Regions from separate parts of the Vallitalea guaymasensis genome, predicted to be linked through region 1. Evidence: a T-box and tRNA genes for the amino acid it is inferred to sense, from the RefSeq annotation. Region 1 holds a T-box; the other holds one or more tRNA genes.

Evidence for each region. A T-box is a leader RNA that pairs with one kind of tRNA and senses whether it is charged. The one in region 1 lies ahead of tyrS (tyrosine--tRNA ligase), so its partner is inferred to be a tRNA-Tyr.
Region 2: it encodes a tRNA-Tyr, which carries the amino acid that the T-box ahead of tyrS (tyrosine--tRNA ligase) is inferred to sense. The anticodon was not compared.

Annotation. Positions count from the first base shown of each region.
Region 1 is NZ_CP058561.1:571,475-579,828, forward strand. It holds gene HYG85_RS02575 (ferritin family protein) at 1-522, opposite strand, end outside; gene polX (DNA polymerase/3'-5' exonuclease PolX) at 625-2,331, opposite strand; gene HYG85_RS02585 (SOS response-associated peptidase) at 2,558-3,247, shown strand; gene HYG85_RS02590 (flavodoxin family protein) at 3,354-3,836, opposite strand; gene HYG85_RS02595 (iron-containing alcohol dehydrogenase) at 3,859-5,028, opposite strand; T-box leader at 5,276-5,538, shown strand; gene tyrS (tyrosine--tRNA ligase) at 5,661-6,908, shown strand; gene HYG85_RS02605 (ABC transporter permease) at 7,196-7,975, opposite strand; gene HYG85_RS02610 (ABC transporter ATP-binding protein) at 7,972-8,354, opposite strand, start outside.
Region 2 is NZ_CP058561.1:2,810,860-2,819,213, reverse strand. It holds gene HYG85_RS12500 (B12-binding domain-containing radical SAM protein) at 1-519, opposite strand, end outside; gene HYG85_RS12495 (DUF5050 domain-containing protein) at 594-3,197, opposite strand; gene HYG85_RS12490 (L,D-transpeptidase) at 3,387-3,899, opposite strand; gene HYG85_RS12485 (superoxide dismutase) at 4,002-4,598, opposite strand; tRNA gene HYG85_RS12480 (tRNA-Gln) at 4,705-4,776, opposite strand; tRNA gene HYG85_RS12475 (tRNA-Gly) at 4,805-4,876, opposite strand; tRNA gene HYG85_RS12470 (tRNA-Gly) at 4,882-4,952, opposite strand; tRNA gene HYG85_RS12465 (tRNA-Phe) at 4,985-5,057, opposite strand; tRNA gene HYG85_RS12460 (tRNA-Leu) at 5,119-5,204, opposite strand; tRNA gene HYG85_RS12455 (tRNA-Tyr) at 5,283-5,364, opposite strand; rRNA gene HYG85_RS12450 (16S ribosomal RNA) at 5,514-7,041, opposite strand; gene HYG85_RS12445 (alpha-amylase family glycosyl hydrolase) at 7,531-8,354, opposite strand, start outside.

The sequences.
Region 1 (8,354 bases):
CTTCTCAACATCAGATAAAGCTTTGAAGATTTTTTTAATACTATCTGGAACCTTATCAAAATAACGATCATAAAATGCAATTGCATGTTTCTCTCTTTTATTAGCTTCCATCAATAATAGTTCATCAGTATTATGCTTTGTATAATCCATTTTTCTAAGACTTGGTAATGTTTCAAAACCGCCAAAATTTTTATGAACTCTTGCATGCATCATCTCAATATTACTCAAGTCCTTAAACATTTTTTTCAATTTCTCATCCTTTGCTTGTTTACTAGCTTCAGCATAAAAATCACCATTGAATATTTCTAATTTCATACCCATATCCAATACTTTCCTGGTTTTATCATCTAAGTCGTCTAGATTAAAATTGATATATTCCTCATCATCACTTAGGTATTCTTTTGAAACGCCACAAAAAGGACACCTAATTATATCGTCTGCTTCATTTTTATCAATAAATGTAGAATCATTCATATTATAGTTTTTATCGTTTATGATCATTCCACAAATTAAACATCTCATCTTTTTCACAGTAATCATCTCCCATTTTTAACTAAATAATATTATATCATACTTTATTCCAAATACAACGAGCCTTTTACTTAATACTTAATATCGACTTCCCTACAAGAAATATTTAACTATTTCATCTTTATTCAAAGTATTTATAATATCACTTTTTTCCAACCAGCCTTTTCTTGCCACATTTATACCGTACCTCATATAATCAAACTCTTTGATACTATGTGCATCCGGAGAAATAACAAATTTACAGCCTTTTTCTTTTGCATTTTTCATGTGTCTCCAATCAAGGTCTAACCTATAAGGATTAGCATTAATTTCTATAACTATACCATTTTCAATACAAACCTCAATAATCTGCTCAATATCTATTTTATATCCTTCCCTGCTAAGAAGAAGTCTACCAGTCGGATGCCCTAATATACTCATATATGGATTAGAAATTGCCTTAATTACTCTGTCTGTCATCTTTTTCTGTTCCATTTTAAAAGCACTGTGGACAGAACCAATGATAAAATCAAAGGATTGTAAAATTCGCTCATCATAGTCCAGACTACCATCTGGAAGAATATCTGATTCAATACCTTTCAATATCTTAAAATCATGATATTTTTCATTAAGGAGATCTATCTCTTCATGTTGTCTTTTTATATCCTCTTCTGTAAGACCACCTGCATAAATGGCTGTTTTACTATGGTCAGTAATTCCTAGATAAGAATATCCTCTATTCATACAATCTATAACTAATTGTTCAATTGTAGCATTACCATCACTGTAATTAGTATGAGTATGAAAGACTCCCCTTACATCTTCATTAGTTACAAGAACAGGTAATTCCTTATTCTCAGCAGCCTCAAGTTCTCCATAATTCTCTCTTAATTCTGGTGGAATAAACTCCATACCGAACACATTAAAAATATCTTTTTCATTATGGCATACAATTAATTCATCATCTTTGAAAAGACCATATTCATTCATTTTTATTCCTTGCTTCTTAGCTAGGTGCCTAAGTGCTGTGTTATGCTCTTTGCTACCAGTAAAATGATGAAGTGCATATGGAAATTGTGAATCACTAACAACTCTAATGTCAGCATTCATTCCATTTTGCAACACTACACTTGACTTGGTTTCTCCCTTGCCAGTTATTTCTTTTACATAATAATGAGAAGTGAATAAATCCATTACTTTATCAGGTTCATCACTACTTACTAATAGGTCTATATCCTTTAACACTTCCTTTTTTCTTCTTAAACTTCCTGCTACTTCACATCTTTGCACAATACCACTTTCTCTAATATATTTTAACAACTCGGAGGATAAAACTTCACCAATAGGATAATGAAACTTTTCAGAATATTCATTATAATTCTTTATCCCTTCTAAAATCTTATCTTGAGTTTTTTTACTGAATCTTGGTAAATCCAATAATTTATTATTCTCACAAGCTTCTTTTAACTCTTCTATAGTATTTACACCAAGACTTTTATATATAGTCATTATTTTTTTTGGTCCTAATCCTGATATACGGAGCATACTTACTAGTCCCTTAGGTACGGTCTCTTTCAATTTTGTATAATATTCCAATTCACCTGTAGTAACAAGTTCGGTTATCTTACTAGTTAATGCTTTTCCAAAGCCTTTTATACTTCCTAATCTATTCTCTGAAACCAAAGTCTGTATATCTTCTTGAATGACTTCCAACTTGTTAGCTGCATCATAATAGGCTCTGGATTTAAAGAAATTTTCACCTTTCAATTCTAATAACAACCCTATTTCATTGAGAATTTTTATTACTTCACTTTTTGTCATTATGACACCGCCCCTTTATATAAATTCTATTGTATTAGTAACCATATCTATAGTTATCCCTAACTTAAATATTAGTATTAGCACTAAATAAAATATCTATACTAATGAGTAATTAAAACAGATATGATGTACTTGTGTAATTAATCTATACCCTTTGAATCTATAATTTTATTTGATATAATGTACAATATATGATTATAAATTCTAATAAGAAAGAAGGATTAATATGTGCGGTCGTTTTGTTTTAACATTAGATTATGACATGTTGGTTGATATCTTAAAAGGTAGATTCGACATAGAAAACATAGCTTCCAATCTTGACTATATTCCTCGTTATAATATTGCTCCAAGCCAACAAGTTCTATCTGTTGCCTCAAATGGCAAAAAAGATAGAATAGGTTATTTACGATGGGGTTTTGTTCCTTCTTGGGCAAAAGATACAAAAATAGGATATAAAATGATTAATGCAAGAAGCGAATCTGTAGAAACAAAACCATCTTATAAAAAATCCTTTATAAACAATAGATGTGTTATATTATCTAACGGGTTCTATGAATGGAAAAAAGAAAAAAACAGTAAAAAACCAATGTTTATCACTATGAGAAACAACAAACTATTTTGTATGGCTGGTCTATATAGTATATATTACACTAAGGACAAACAAAAAATAAGTACTTGTACAATATTAACTACTACACCCAACACTTTAATGTCCAATATCCATAACAGAATGCCTGTAATATTGAATAAAGACGATGAAAAAAGTTGGCTGAATCCTAATATAAAAGATATAACTTATCTAAAATCATTACTGAAACCATACCCAACTTCAGAAATGGAAGCTTATGAGGTATCCAGTCTAGTCAACTCACCAAAAAATGAAAGCCCGTTATGTACAAAACCTGTATCTTCTTGACTTGTACAGACAGTAAAAAGAATTAGTAATTAGTTTTTTATAAGGCGTCGGATAATACATTTTTGGAGATAGCATATTATCCGACAGTCCCCATCAAAATATATTTCTATATATTCTTCAACCAATTTTTTAATTTGTTAACAGACTCAGTCTTGGCTTTTAGAGGATCTTTTATTTCAATTTCTCCGATGAATCTGTTACCTTTTAATCTCTCTTTATAATGTTTAAAAGCTTTTCCCTCGCCTCCACCAGCATGGCAACAGAAAAGGGCAATATTTTTATTTAGTATTGCATTCTCTGATAAAAAAGTGTTTACTGCTGGTGAAAAATGACTAGCCCATATAGGTGAACCTATAAAGATTGTTTCATAATCATCTAGGTTAACGTCATATGGCAATAATTCTGGTTTTTTATCCGTTATTGCTTGTCTTCCCCCTATTAAATACTTTAAGAATCCTTTTGATTTAATGTCTTTTTTTAGTTTCAGTTCTAATAAATCGGCATTTTCTTCTTTTTTTATTTCCTCGGCAATAAATCTTGTGTTTCCACCTAAAGAGTAAAATACAATAAGTTTCTTACCATTATCCATAAATATTTCCACCTTTCGTTTTTTATAATCTTGATAAAAGTATACTTTTCATTTGTTCGTTACTTAGATTAACAGGATTATTTTTATTATTAGTTGCTTTTACAATACAATCCAAATCTTCTTCTGTAATACCAAACTCCTTAAGTCTTGGTATCTTCAGTTCATTTATCCAATACTCTAAGATATTTACCAATTCTTTGCAAGATGTATCTATATTTTTTTCATCACTTCCTGTAAGTATGGCACCTACTTTAGCATATTTCTTCAAATAAATCTCATCTTGTTGTTCTTGTAATAGCTTAATATTAAGTTTGACTGCCTCAGGCAACAATGTACCGCATAAAACCCCATGTGGTATATCTGCATAACCACCTACACTTGAAGCAAAACCATGAACAATGCCAAGACCTGCATTTGCTAATGTAATCCCTGATATATAAGAAGCATAAGCCATACTAGCACGTTTTTCTATAGAATCATATTCGTTCTTACATACTGACAGAAAAGATTTACCAAAGTATTCTATACCTGAAACGGCTAATGCCTCTGTCATAGGATACGCTTTGGTGGATACGTAGGAACCTATTAATTGAGTCAGTGCATCTAACCCACTAGCAGCTGTTACATTAGATGGACAGTTAATCATTAGTTCTGGATCCAATATAACTATATCTGGTACAAAATTCTCGTGACGTATGGATTTCTTGAATCCTCTTTTTCCCACTTTGCTTAAAACAGCATTTTTCGTTGTCTCACTACCAGTTCCTGAAGTAGTAGGTATTGCAATGAGAGGTATTTTATCCCCATTATGAATCTTTCCATCCCCTACTCCTTCTATATATGCCATGACTGAGTCTTTTTGAGTCAACATTGCAGAAATAGCTTTACCTGCATCCATGACACTGCCTCCGCCAATGGCAATCACTAATTCAATATCATGTTCTCTGTGCTTGTTTACTTCATTATCTATACTTTCTGGAGAAGGCTCTCTTACTACTCTTGTCTCATATATATTAGTATTTACCATCTTCTCTAATAATTTTCCATAATACTTAGAATTTCTAAAAGAGTTTGCTCCTGTGACAAGTAATATATTTTTTGCACTTTTTACAATATGCAAAGAATCTATCTCATTAATACTTCCTGGATGGAAAATCGTTTGTGGTACTTTAGCAAAATTGAAGTTTACCATATGACTCATTCCTTTGCTGTTAATTAATTATTTAATATTCATTTGTTAAGATGTTCCAAAATGTGAAATCCTATAAATTATATTTTATATTAAAATACTTATTTTGTCATTTATTATTTTTAGAAATATTTCTTTGTTTTTTACAAAATATTAAATATTCTAAATAATTTTTATCAATTTTTCCCCTTGACAAGCATATAATATGAGCATATAATCTTAGTTAATTCAATTTGATTGTTAAATATATTTAAAAACTGTGATAAGAATTAGTAGGATCAGTAGCGTTTTCAAGAGAGTTGCCGGTTGGTGAGAGGCATCAAACAAGCTGATTTGAATACATCTTTGAGTTTCCTATCGAAAGTTATCAAGTAGACTAGTGACGTTAGGTATACGTTATAATACCAGGGCATCCTTTTGGAATTACCAAACAGCGTGCTTATTAAGATTGTTATAGTAATATGACAATGAATCAAGGTGGTACCACGTGAGAATTATACTCTCGTCCTTTTATTAGGATGAGAGTTTTTTATTTGCATTTTTTTATATGTTTTAATCAAAGTTGATGTTAACGAGAATATATCTTAAGGCCTAAAGATTATTTATAAATATTTTATTTTATGGAGGTAAGAAAAATGGATAGAAATGTTTTTGAAACTTTACTAGAGAGAGGTTATGTATACCAATCCACACACGAAGAAGATATTAGAGAATCACTGAACAGCGGTTCACCTGTTACATTTTACTTGGGTATTGACCCTACTGCTGACAGCTTGCATATAGGACACTTTTTTGCGTTAATGATGTTTAGATATTTACAGGATGCTGGACACAGAGGTATTCTAGTTATCGGTGGTGCAACTGCACTTATTGGTGATCCTAGTGGTAAGAGTGATATGAGAAAAATGCTTACGAAAGAACAAGTAGCATATAATGTGGAAGAAGTTAAACGTCTTGCAAGTAGATTCATCAAGACTGATGGTGATAATCCAGCTTTAATCCTTAGTAATGCAGAGTGGATTAATCCTTATAATTTTATTGATTTCATGAGAGATATAGGTGTTCATTTTAATGTTAATACTATGCTTTCAGCTGATGCTTATTCTAAGAGATTAGAAGAAGGCGGACTTACATTCTTAGAGATGGGATATATGCTTATGCAGTCCTATGATTTTGTTTACTTGAATAAAAAGTACGGTTGTACTTTGCAAATCGGTGGCAGTGACCAATGGGGAAATATTGTTGCTGGAACTAATCTTGGAAGAAAACTTAATATAGCTAATAATGATGAAAGAGATATTATGTTTGGACTTACTTGTCCTCTACTTATGACAAGAGAAGGTAAAAAAATGGGTAAAACTGAATCTGGTACGTTATGGGTGGCTAGAGATAAAACTACTGTTTTTGATTTTTACCAATACTTTTACAATGTGAATGATGATGATACTGAGATGTTATTGCGTTTGTTTACTAGAGTACCTATGGATGAGATTGTAGATTTATGTAAAGAAGATATTCGTGGTGCTAAGAGGTTGATGGCTTATGAAATAACTAAGTTGGTTCATGGTAAGGAAGAGGCTGATAAGGTTCTTAAGACTATTACTGAGTTATTTGATAAGAATAAGATTTCTAGTGATATGCCTGCTATTGAGGTTGAAGAGAAATTGATAAAAGATGGTATTTCTGTTATTGATTTATTGTTTGAGTGTGAATTTGTGAGTACTAAGTCAGAAGGCAGACGATTAATTAAGCAGGGTGGTATTAGTATTAATGGAGTTAAGGTGGAAGATGTTGATTTAGTTGTTGGTGAAGATAGGGTTGAGAATGGTGAGATTGTTTTGAAGAGGGGTAAGAAGAAGTATTTGAAGGTGGTTGTCAAATAAATATGTAATAATTACTAAAATTTAGTTTTGGTGTGGATAAGGTTAGTATGTGTTTAATTGAATGTATAGATTATTGTGGACTAACGTGTAGTATGTGAGTGGTATATGGTTCGTTTTACTTCGCCTTACTCCTGAAGGAACGGTCTTCGTAAAACGAACCATATACCACTTTTTGTTTTTTGCGTTGTTTAGTTGTAATAGTCAGATGTATGAGGTTTGTAATTTACAAGTTGGTAAGTGTATTAGTGTAAAATATTATTAGATTATTATTTGAATTTTGATAGGTTTTAGTTTTGTAGTTGGTTTTGTTTGTTGAAGAATGTTTTGTATCCTAGGTGGAGCATTATTATTACGGTTAATGATACTGAGCCGAAGATGCCTAGCATGATGGCTATTTGGTATGTTATGGCGGTTGTTGGTATTACTCCTGCTAGTATTTGACCGGTCATCATACCTGGGAGAAAGATTATTCCCATTCCCAGCATTGAATTGATTGTTGGGAGTATTGCGGAGTCGAAGGCTTTATTTATTACATTTTTGGAAGCTAGTTGTGGGGTTGCGCCTAGGATTAGCGCTTCTTCTATTGTAGCTTTATTGGTTGTCATTCCTTCTATTAGTGAGTTTATTCCTAGAGAGATGCCTGTCATTGAGTTTCCTATGAGCATTCCGGCTATGGGGATAAAGTATTGGGGTTCATACCATTTTGGAATACGGATGACTACAAATAAAAAGTAGGTCAGGCATATTAATGTGCCGATGCTCATTGATAGTGCTATGACTTTTTTTAGCTGTGGTGATAGTTTTGTTTTGAATTTTTTGAATATGGTGTATATTGCAAAAATCTCCATTATTATTATTATGGCTATGGTGATATAGGGATTTGGGTTGTTAAATACAAATAGTAGTACGTGACCGGTAAGGATAAGTTGTAGGGTCATTCTTATTGATGATATTATTATTTCTTTTTCTCTGTTGATTCCTCTGAGCCTCACTATGACAAGTACAAAAAGCACAAAAATATAGGCTAGTGCTACTTGTATGACTGTTAAGTCTATAATTCCATTCATATGTCTCCCTCCATTTTATGTTTTCCTTTATTTATTTTTATTATTGTATCAGAATATTTGTTTGCTATTTCTTTGGAATGAGTTACCATTATGAGGGTTTTGTTGTTTTCTTTTACAAATTTGGTGATCATCTGTATTATTAGGTCTTCTGTACTGTCATCTAAGGCTGATGATGGTTCGTCTAATAGATACACAGGTGAATCAAGGAGAAGGATTCTTCCTAAGGATAGTCTTTGTTTTTCTCCACCTGACAGAAGTTCTGCATCATCATCAAGATTTTTATTCAATTGGACTTTTCTTAATATCTCTTTTAGACAATCATCATCCGGGAATTCTTTATCTTGGAATTTCAATCCAGCTAGAAGATTATCTTTGATAT
Region 2 (8,354 bases), 2.2 Mb from region 1:
AAATGCCCCAAAACCTTCATCATAGACAAAAGGTAATTGATCCAGTCCAAGAGGCATACGTTGTGTATTTCTATATATTTCATTACCTTCTCTGTATATAATACCATCTATCATATTAATTGTACTTAATCCATCAACATAATGTCTCATAAGCTCATTGAAGGTTTCTTCCCCTTCTCCAACTATTATTACATCTATTTCCTTATATCTTTCCATTAATTCTGTTGAATCATAGGAAACTTCTGGTCCCCCAAGAATAATTGTTGTCTCTGGAGATATCTTTTTATAATCCTTTACCAAGGATTTAACTATTTCTATGTTCCATATATAACAGGAAATAGATAATATATCCGGTTTTTTCTTATATATCTCTTGTAGTATAAAATCGTATAGATTATTGATTGTGAATTCCACTGTTTCAATATTATCTTTATAATCTCTACAATATTTCTCCAAGTATCTTATTGCCAAGTTAGAATGAATAAACTTGGCATTTATCCCAACTAATAATACGTTCATGTATAAAGTCCTTTCCAAACTGATTTGTAATCTTATTATAACGTAAAAGGCTGTCTATAAGACAGCCCAAATATTTATTGTAAAGGCATTTTTATTGTTTTATAATTTTCTCCTTCATGTACAGAGATATACAATACATCACCTACCAAGGAAAAATAGTCAACTTCCTTATCATAAACCTTAGTAGTGTTATCATTTCTAAAGTCATACCTATTGATACCTTCAAAATTATAATATAACTTATCGTTTACAACAATTAAATCACTTATTGCTATTTCCTTGTTAACAACAACTTCCTTTGAACCGCTATCAATATTTCTTTTGATGATTATACCTTTGAAACTATCTTCACCACTTATGCTTAGATAGTATAACTCATTCTTATCAGCATATATGAATTCACTATAAGTATTAGTGAGAGTCTGTTTATCTGAGCCATCCAATTTAACTCTTGCAAGCCTTTTGTTGCTATTTTGATAGTAGAGCCAACCATCAACTATATTCTCTAGATTACTACTATCATCAACTATAACTGTTTGTTCATCACTTATCAGGTTCTTTTTCCATATACACCCATCTGTAGAATCATCTAGAGAATAGTATATATGATCCTTCATAACTTTGAAGGATATATTATATATCTTAGGGTCAATAAAAGTAATTATATTATTGATATTATCAGTTTCCAGATTGATTCTATCTATATAAGTAGTAAAATTAATGTTGATTCCATCTAATCCAGTATAGTATATATATTTCCCTTCTATCTGGAAATCTGTAACCCATTTATCAACAATAAGTTTTATCTCATTAGTATCAACATTATACTTGTAGAGGTAACCCATATAGCCATCCACTTTGTAAACAAAGTATTTCCACTTATCATCAACCTGTTTTTCCATATCAAAGGATACATCAAATTTCAGGTCTTCAAGGTATTTTTCTACAGTATAATAACTTCCACCTTCCGAAGCTACACTCATATAGAACTTACCATCAATTATTTCCATATCAGTATAAGCCATACTAATAATGTCCAAGAATTCTCCTTGTGTATGATTGTTAGAGATTCTATATAATAGATTAGCTCCATTTTTTTCTACGTAATAGATATTTTCATCGTTGGCATATATATCTTTTATAGTATTTTCTGTGATCTTGATGTTTTCGCTTCCATCATTTTTAATTTTATACAGTCTACCGTCATCATCTTCATTTTTATAATATATTATATCTCCAACAATATCATAGGTAGTAGTAAATACATTGATATATCTGCTGTCATTACCTGTACCAGGGTTATATATACCAATTCTCTTCTTGTTATCCAAGAAATAGATAGTGGTCCCTGAACGCTTAATATTATTTACTGGTATATTTGTTATATTAGTAGTAACATTGTTTCTTATATTAAAAGCATGTAACTTATAATTATCATTCATATCAGTATAGTAGATGAAATTATTATATATTATGAATGAACCTACCATCTTATCTATAACTAATTTTTTTTCATTCATATTAATATCAAGACAATATAATTTTTTATCTACTGCATCAGTATAATATACATTTCCGTTGTTGGTGTCAAACATGTTGATAGCTATATCTGATATCTTTTTACCCATATCATCACCAACTACTTCGTAAAGCTTGTAAGAAGATAACTCATCAGCACTATCTAGACTTTCAAAGTTTTTGGAGAAAATCCTGTTATCAACTTTGATATACATCTTATGATGTTGTTCTCCGCCTGTTCCAATAAAAATTTTCTTCTCTGATAAGTCAGTTTTTACTTTCCATATTCTATTTTGACCATAAAAATATAAGTAACAGTCTTTCTCATAAAAGTCATTAAGTGATTCGTCAATAAATATTTTATCGGTCTTACCGTCGTAGCTATTTATTTTGTAGAGATATTCATTCTGATTATAATAGATTACATCATCGACTACAAAAACCTCGCTAACACTTAAATCAAATAATTGTCTTTCATCACTACCATCAAGTGCACAACTATACATTTTATTATCAAAATAGTATATTCTATCATTGCTTACGCTGAAATTAGTGAAATTTCCTTCTAATAGCAGCATAGGATTTTTCCCATCACTATCAATACTGAATAATCCCTGGTCAGTACTATAAAAAACAGTATCCCCATAATATTTTACAGAATAGATTTGGTTTTCTGTAGATACTATTTTAGTTTTTAGGGAACCATCTTTCTGAATTCTATAGATGTTATTTTCAAATATATAGAATATATAATCTTCACTTGTGCAGAAAGCATTTACATCCTCTTCTGAAAGTATTTCTTTGCCTGTACCATCCCAACTAACACGTGCTAATTTTGCTGGAGTATATTTTTCATTAGTATCAATATAATAGATCCAGCTCTCTAGATTCCTTATTCCGTCAAATCTGGCATCAGCTATTTTTGTAAGTCCAGTACCATCTGTCTTCATTCTATATATCTTGTAATTGTCATCAGGATTCCCAAAGTATAACCATTCATTAAAATCAATATCTGAAATTGTACTTTCTAAGTCAGCAGATTTTGTACTTGTTGTATCACTATCCACAATGGTTACTTCTACTTTCTTTTCATTTTTACAGCTTGTTAGAAGAAAGCATATAAAAACCATTAGGATAATTATATATTTGTTTATTCTCAATTTCATTTCCCCCTAAATAATTAGGTTCTTTCAACTAGTTCATTTGCACTATTTTTATATTGTTTCATTGTATCATATAGATTTTACAATAGTATTACTTTTATATTATTATTTTTATCTTTATCAATTTTAACAGTTCTTAAACTATAACTTTAATTAATACTAACATATTTCATGGTATTTTTAAATCTATTCATGAATAATTACTGTAGTTCCATCTGGAACATTTTCATAGAACCACTGGGCATCTTCCTCTCCAAGCCTTACACATCCATGACTTGCAGGTCCACCTAGCTTATCTTGTTCTTCTTCTATTATATTCCAATCTTTATCTCTAGGAATACCGTGAAATAAATATTGTTCTGTAATCCTTACCCAATATTTTGCTCCTTCTTTAAATCTTTCGGAGTAAAACCATAATCCTCTATTTTCTAAATTGAAAGTTCCAAGTAAAGTAGGCTCTTCTTTTGTTCCACCTGAACATATCATTTCTTTTTTTATTTCATTATTTTCTCTTACAATAACTTTATGTCCTTCTTCTTTTAGAGCTACTTCAACCCATAACCCCTCTACTATATCTTCTATAACTTCATCATTGATTACAAATCTAGCTTCTACTTCTTGGGCTACTTCTTTTTTACATCCTCCTGCTATGAATACAAAGACAGTTAAGATAAGAATAAAAAATACATTTCTTAACATAATACAACCTCTAAATATATATTTACCTAATTATATTCATGCATAATAATAATAGAATGTAAAAAACTTGGATTCAATCTATATAAGTCGAATTAAATATATCTATCTATATGAAACTATCTTAGTTCCCTCTAACCTTTTATTTACAACATCCCAATTAATATTCTCAAAGAATACCTTAATATATTCTTTTCTGTCGATACCAAAATCAATCATATAAGCATGTTCATATACATCCAAAACAAGGATTGGTTTACCATTATATACAGTTCCGTCATCATGACTGTCTTGACCTATTATACGAAGTTTTCCATTATATTCTCCTTGGATTAATACTACCCATCCTCTCATACTTAACCCTGTATTAGTAAACATCTCTACAAAATTATCATAAGAACCGAAATCTCTATTTATCATATCCAGTATCTTACCATGTATCTTAGACTTACGCCCTGTTATATTACCAAAATACAGCTGATGGAGGATAATTCCATTCAAAGAATATGATTCACCTTTTTTTAGGCTCCTTAATGTGCTGTATGTTGAGTTAGGATTTTCATAGCTGTCTTTTTGTTTAAGCAGATCATTTATTTCTCCAAATTTATTAATATAACCTACATATAGATCATAATGCTCTTCTAGTTGTTTTTTTGTAATACCATCCACAGTGTTAAAATTAAAAACTTGCGGTTTGTACATTTTATCACCCTTTCAGTCTATTACAATTATTATATGCATGGTATTAATAATATTGTAAGTCCTAGTTTCCTATCACACAAAAAAAAGATACTTACGTATCTTTTAACTGGGTAGGCAGGATTCGAACCTACGCATACTAGAGTCAAAGTCTAGTGCCTTACCGCTTGGCGACTACCCATCATAATATTAATTTTTTGGAACACAAAAGCGCGAGACGGGATTCGAACCCGCGACCCTCGCCTTGGCAAGGCGATGCTCTACCACTGAGCCACTCACGCATAAAAGCGGGTGATGGGAATCGAACCCACGTATCCAGCTTGGAAGGCTGGTGTTCTACCATTGAACTACACCCGCATATTTTATTTTTTTGTTAGTGTTTCGATCAATGCCCAGAGGCGGAATCGAACCACCGACACGAGGATTTTCAGTCCTCTGCTCTACCGACTGAGCTATCTGGGCTGAATCAGCAAAAACAATTTTACCAGATAATAGAGCATTTGTCAATACTTTTTTATTTTAATGCCGGAGACCGGAATCGAACCGGTACGGTCTTTAAGGACCGCAGGATTTTAAGTCCTGTGCGTCTGCCAGTTCCGCCACTCCGGCATAAAGAATAATCTTATGCCTAACAAATAAATATTTACAATGTAAGAATTTGCCTGCTAAGCAAAGTCAAATCTTTAATGGAGGGAGAAGGATTCGAACCTTCGAAGGCGGTGCCAACAGATTTACAGTCTGCCCCCTTTGGCCACTCGGGAACCCCTCCATAAGAACATGATATATAATATCACATTTCTATAAAATGTCAATAGTTTTTAAACATTTTCTCAGCAGTTAAATAATAGTATATTAAACTCTCAAGTTTCCTTAATTGTTTATAAAGTAGAAACCTCAGTTTCACTTTATTTTCCTTAGAAAGGAGGTGATCCAGCCGCACCTTCCGATACGGCTACCTTGTTACGACTTCACCCTAGTCATCGGCTTCACCTTCGACAGCTCTCTCTTTGCAGTTGAGTCACTGGCTTCGGGCGCTTCCAACTCCCATGGTGTGACGGGCGGTGTGTACAAGGCCCGGGAACGTATTCACCGCGACATTCTGATTCGCGATTACTAGCGATTCCAACTTCATGTAGTCGAGTTGCAGACTACAATCCGAACTGGGACGGCTTTTTTGGGATTTGCTCCATGTCACCATTTTGCTTCCCTTTGTCACCGCCATTGTAGCACGTGTGTAGCCCAAATCATAAGGGGCATGATGATTTGACGTCATCCCCACCTTCCTCCGAGTTGTCCCCGGCAGTCTCTCTAGAGTCCCCAACTTAACTTGCTGGCTACTAAAGATAAGGGTTGCGCTCGTTGCGGGACTTAACCCAACATCTCACGACACGAGCTGACGACAACCATGCACCACCTGTCTCTTCTGTCCCGAAGGAAAGTTCCGATTAAGGAACGGTCAGAAGGATGTCAAGATTTGGTAAGGTTCTTCGCGTTGCTTCGAATTAAACCACATGCTCCACCGCTTGTGCGGGCCCCCGTCAATTCCTTTGAGTTTCAATCTTGCGATCGTACTCCCCAGGTGGAATGCTTAATGCGTTTGCTGCGGCACCGAGGTTCGACCCCCGACACCTAGCATTCATCGTTTACGGCGTGGACTACCAGGGTATCTAATCCTGTTCGCTCCCCACGCTTTCGTGCCTCAGCGTCAGTTACAGTCCAGAAAGCCGCCTTCGCCACTGGTGTTCCTCCTAATATCTACGCATTTCACCGCTACACTAGGAATTCCGCTTTCCTCTCCTGCACTCTAGCAAAGCAGTTTCAAATGCAGTCCCGAGGTTGAGCCTCGGGCTTTCACATCTGACTTACTTCGCCGCCTACGCACCCTTTACACCCAGTAAATCCGGATAACGCTTGCCCCCTACGTATTACCGCGGCTGCTGGCACGTAGTTAGCCGGGGCTTCTTAGTCAGGTACTGTCACTATCTTCCCTGCTGATAGAAGTTTACGATCCGAAAACCTTCTTCCTTCACGCGGCGTCGCTGCATCAGGGTTTCCCCCATTGTGCAATATTCCCCACTGCTGCCTCCCGTAGGAGTTTGGGCCGTGTCTCAGTCCCAATGTGGCCGATCACCCTCTCAGGTCGGCTACTGATCGTCGCCTAGGTAAGCCGTTACCTTACCTACTAGCTAATCAGACGCGGGTCCATCCTATGCTACCGGAGTTTTTACCACTCAGTCATGCGACTCTGTGGTCTTATGCGGTATTAGCACACTTTTCAATGTGTTATCCCCCTGCATAGGGCAGGTTACCCACGCGTTACTCACCCGTCCGCCGCTTTCCACTACCTAAATCACCCGAAGGTTCAATAGATAGCTTCTCGCTCGACTTGCATGTGTTAAGCACGCCGCCAGCGTTCATCCTGAGCCAGGATCAAACTCTCATGTTAAAGTTTCATCTTGACCAGATTGCTCTGGCTTATATTTTATAGACTATCGTCTTTATCCATTAATTTACTAAGGAATTTTCTTGGGTAAAACTTTATTACTAAAGTTTTGTTGTCTAATATACTATTTATTTTTCATTGTTCAAAACTGCGTCGGAGACTATAATAACAAATTATTAGAAATGTGTCAAGCATTTTTAATAAAAAAGTTTTTTATTATTGTTTTATTACTCACTATAATACTATTAACTTTGATAATATCGGTATAATTTCTTCCTTATTATACATCGTTAATACGTACTAAAATATTATTGCTTTTAGTTAACTAATACATATAAAAAAAATATTTTTAAATTATTTCTTCCTATCAATTTTTTGAGTCTCAATCTATTACCACAATAAAAAACATAAAAATAATATCAACAAAAAGACTATCATATTATTCTATTCATTTTTGATAAAATGATAGTCTCTCTGTTTTTATACTATATCTTATCTAACTGTATCTTGCACAAAATAAGCTGCGCTATTATCAGCCCAATATTGTACAGCAACCTTTTCTGTATTATCATCAATACTCCATTGTGTTTCATCAGCATATGGCATCCATTGACTCCATGTTTTTCCATCATCATTGGATACTCTTAAGTATTTTGCTCCTGCTGCTGAATGATGTAATACAATATCATTAGAATCTGCATCTCTAACTAAATTCTCATCATAAGTCCAATATTTTGATGGATTAGCTATTGGATTAGTATCCATTCCTTTTCTGAATCTAGATTCAAATTTACCATATAAATGTTTTCCATCTGTACTCTTAGCATTTTCTAGTATCTCTACTGAATGAATTCCATCATTGACATTTGTTACATATGTAAGAGTTTTATTATTACTGTCATAACATAAATCAGATGCTGAAACTCCATTACCATCATAACGGAATGCATCTTTTACACTATTTTCATCCATATCTTTACTGAACTTCACAGAAATAGTTTGTGTATCACTATTTACTCTATTATCATGTTCTGGTGTTACTGATGTTACAACAGGATCTAGACTTTGTAAATTATCAGCTCTAACGAAAACTTTTGTTTCATAAGGTCCCACCCATAATGAACTCATCTTACCATTTTCACCAAGACGATATCTTTCAGTTGGGTTCATTGCGTTAACAATTTCGTCACCTTCATTCCAACCAGTATGGAAATCTTTTGCTTCTATATTGTCTGACCAAGTGTTAAATGCAACCATTGCCCAGTTTTTTTGGTCTCCCCAAACACGGCTATATACATAAACACCATTGCCTGCAT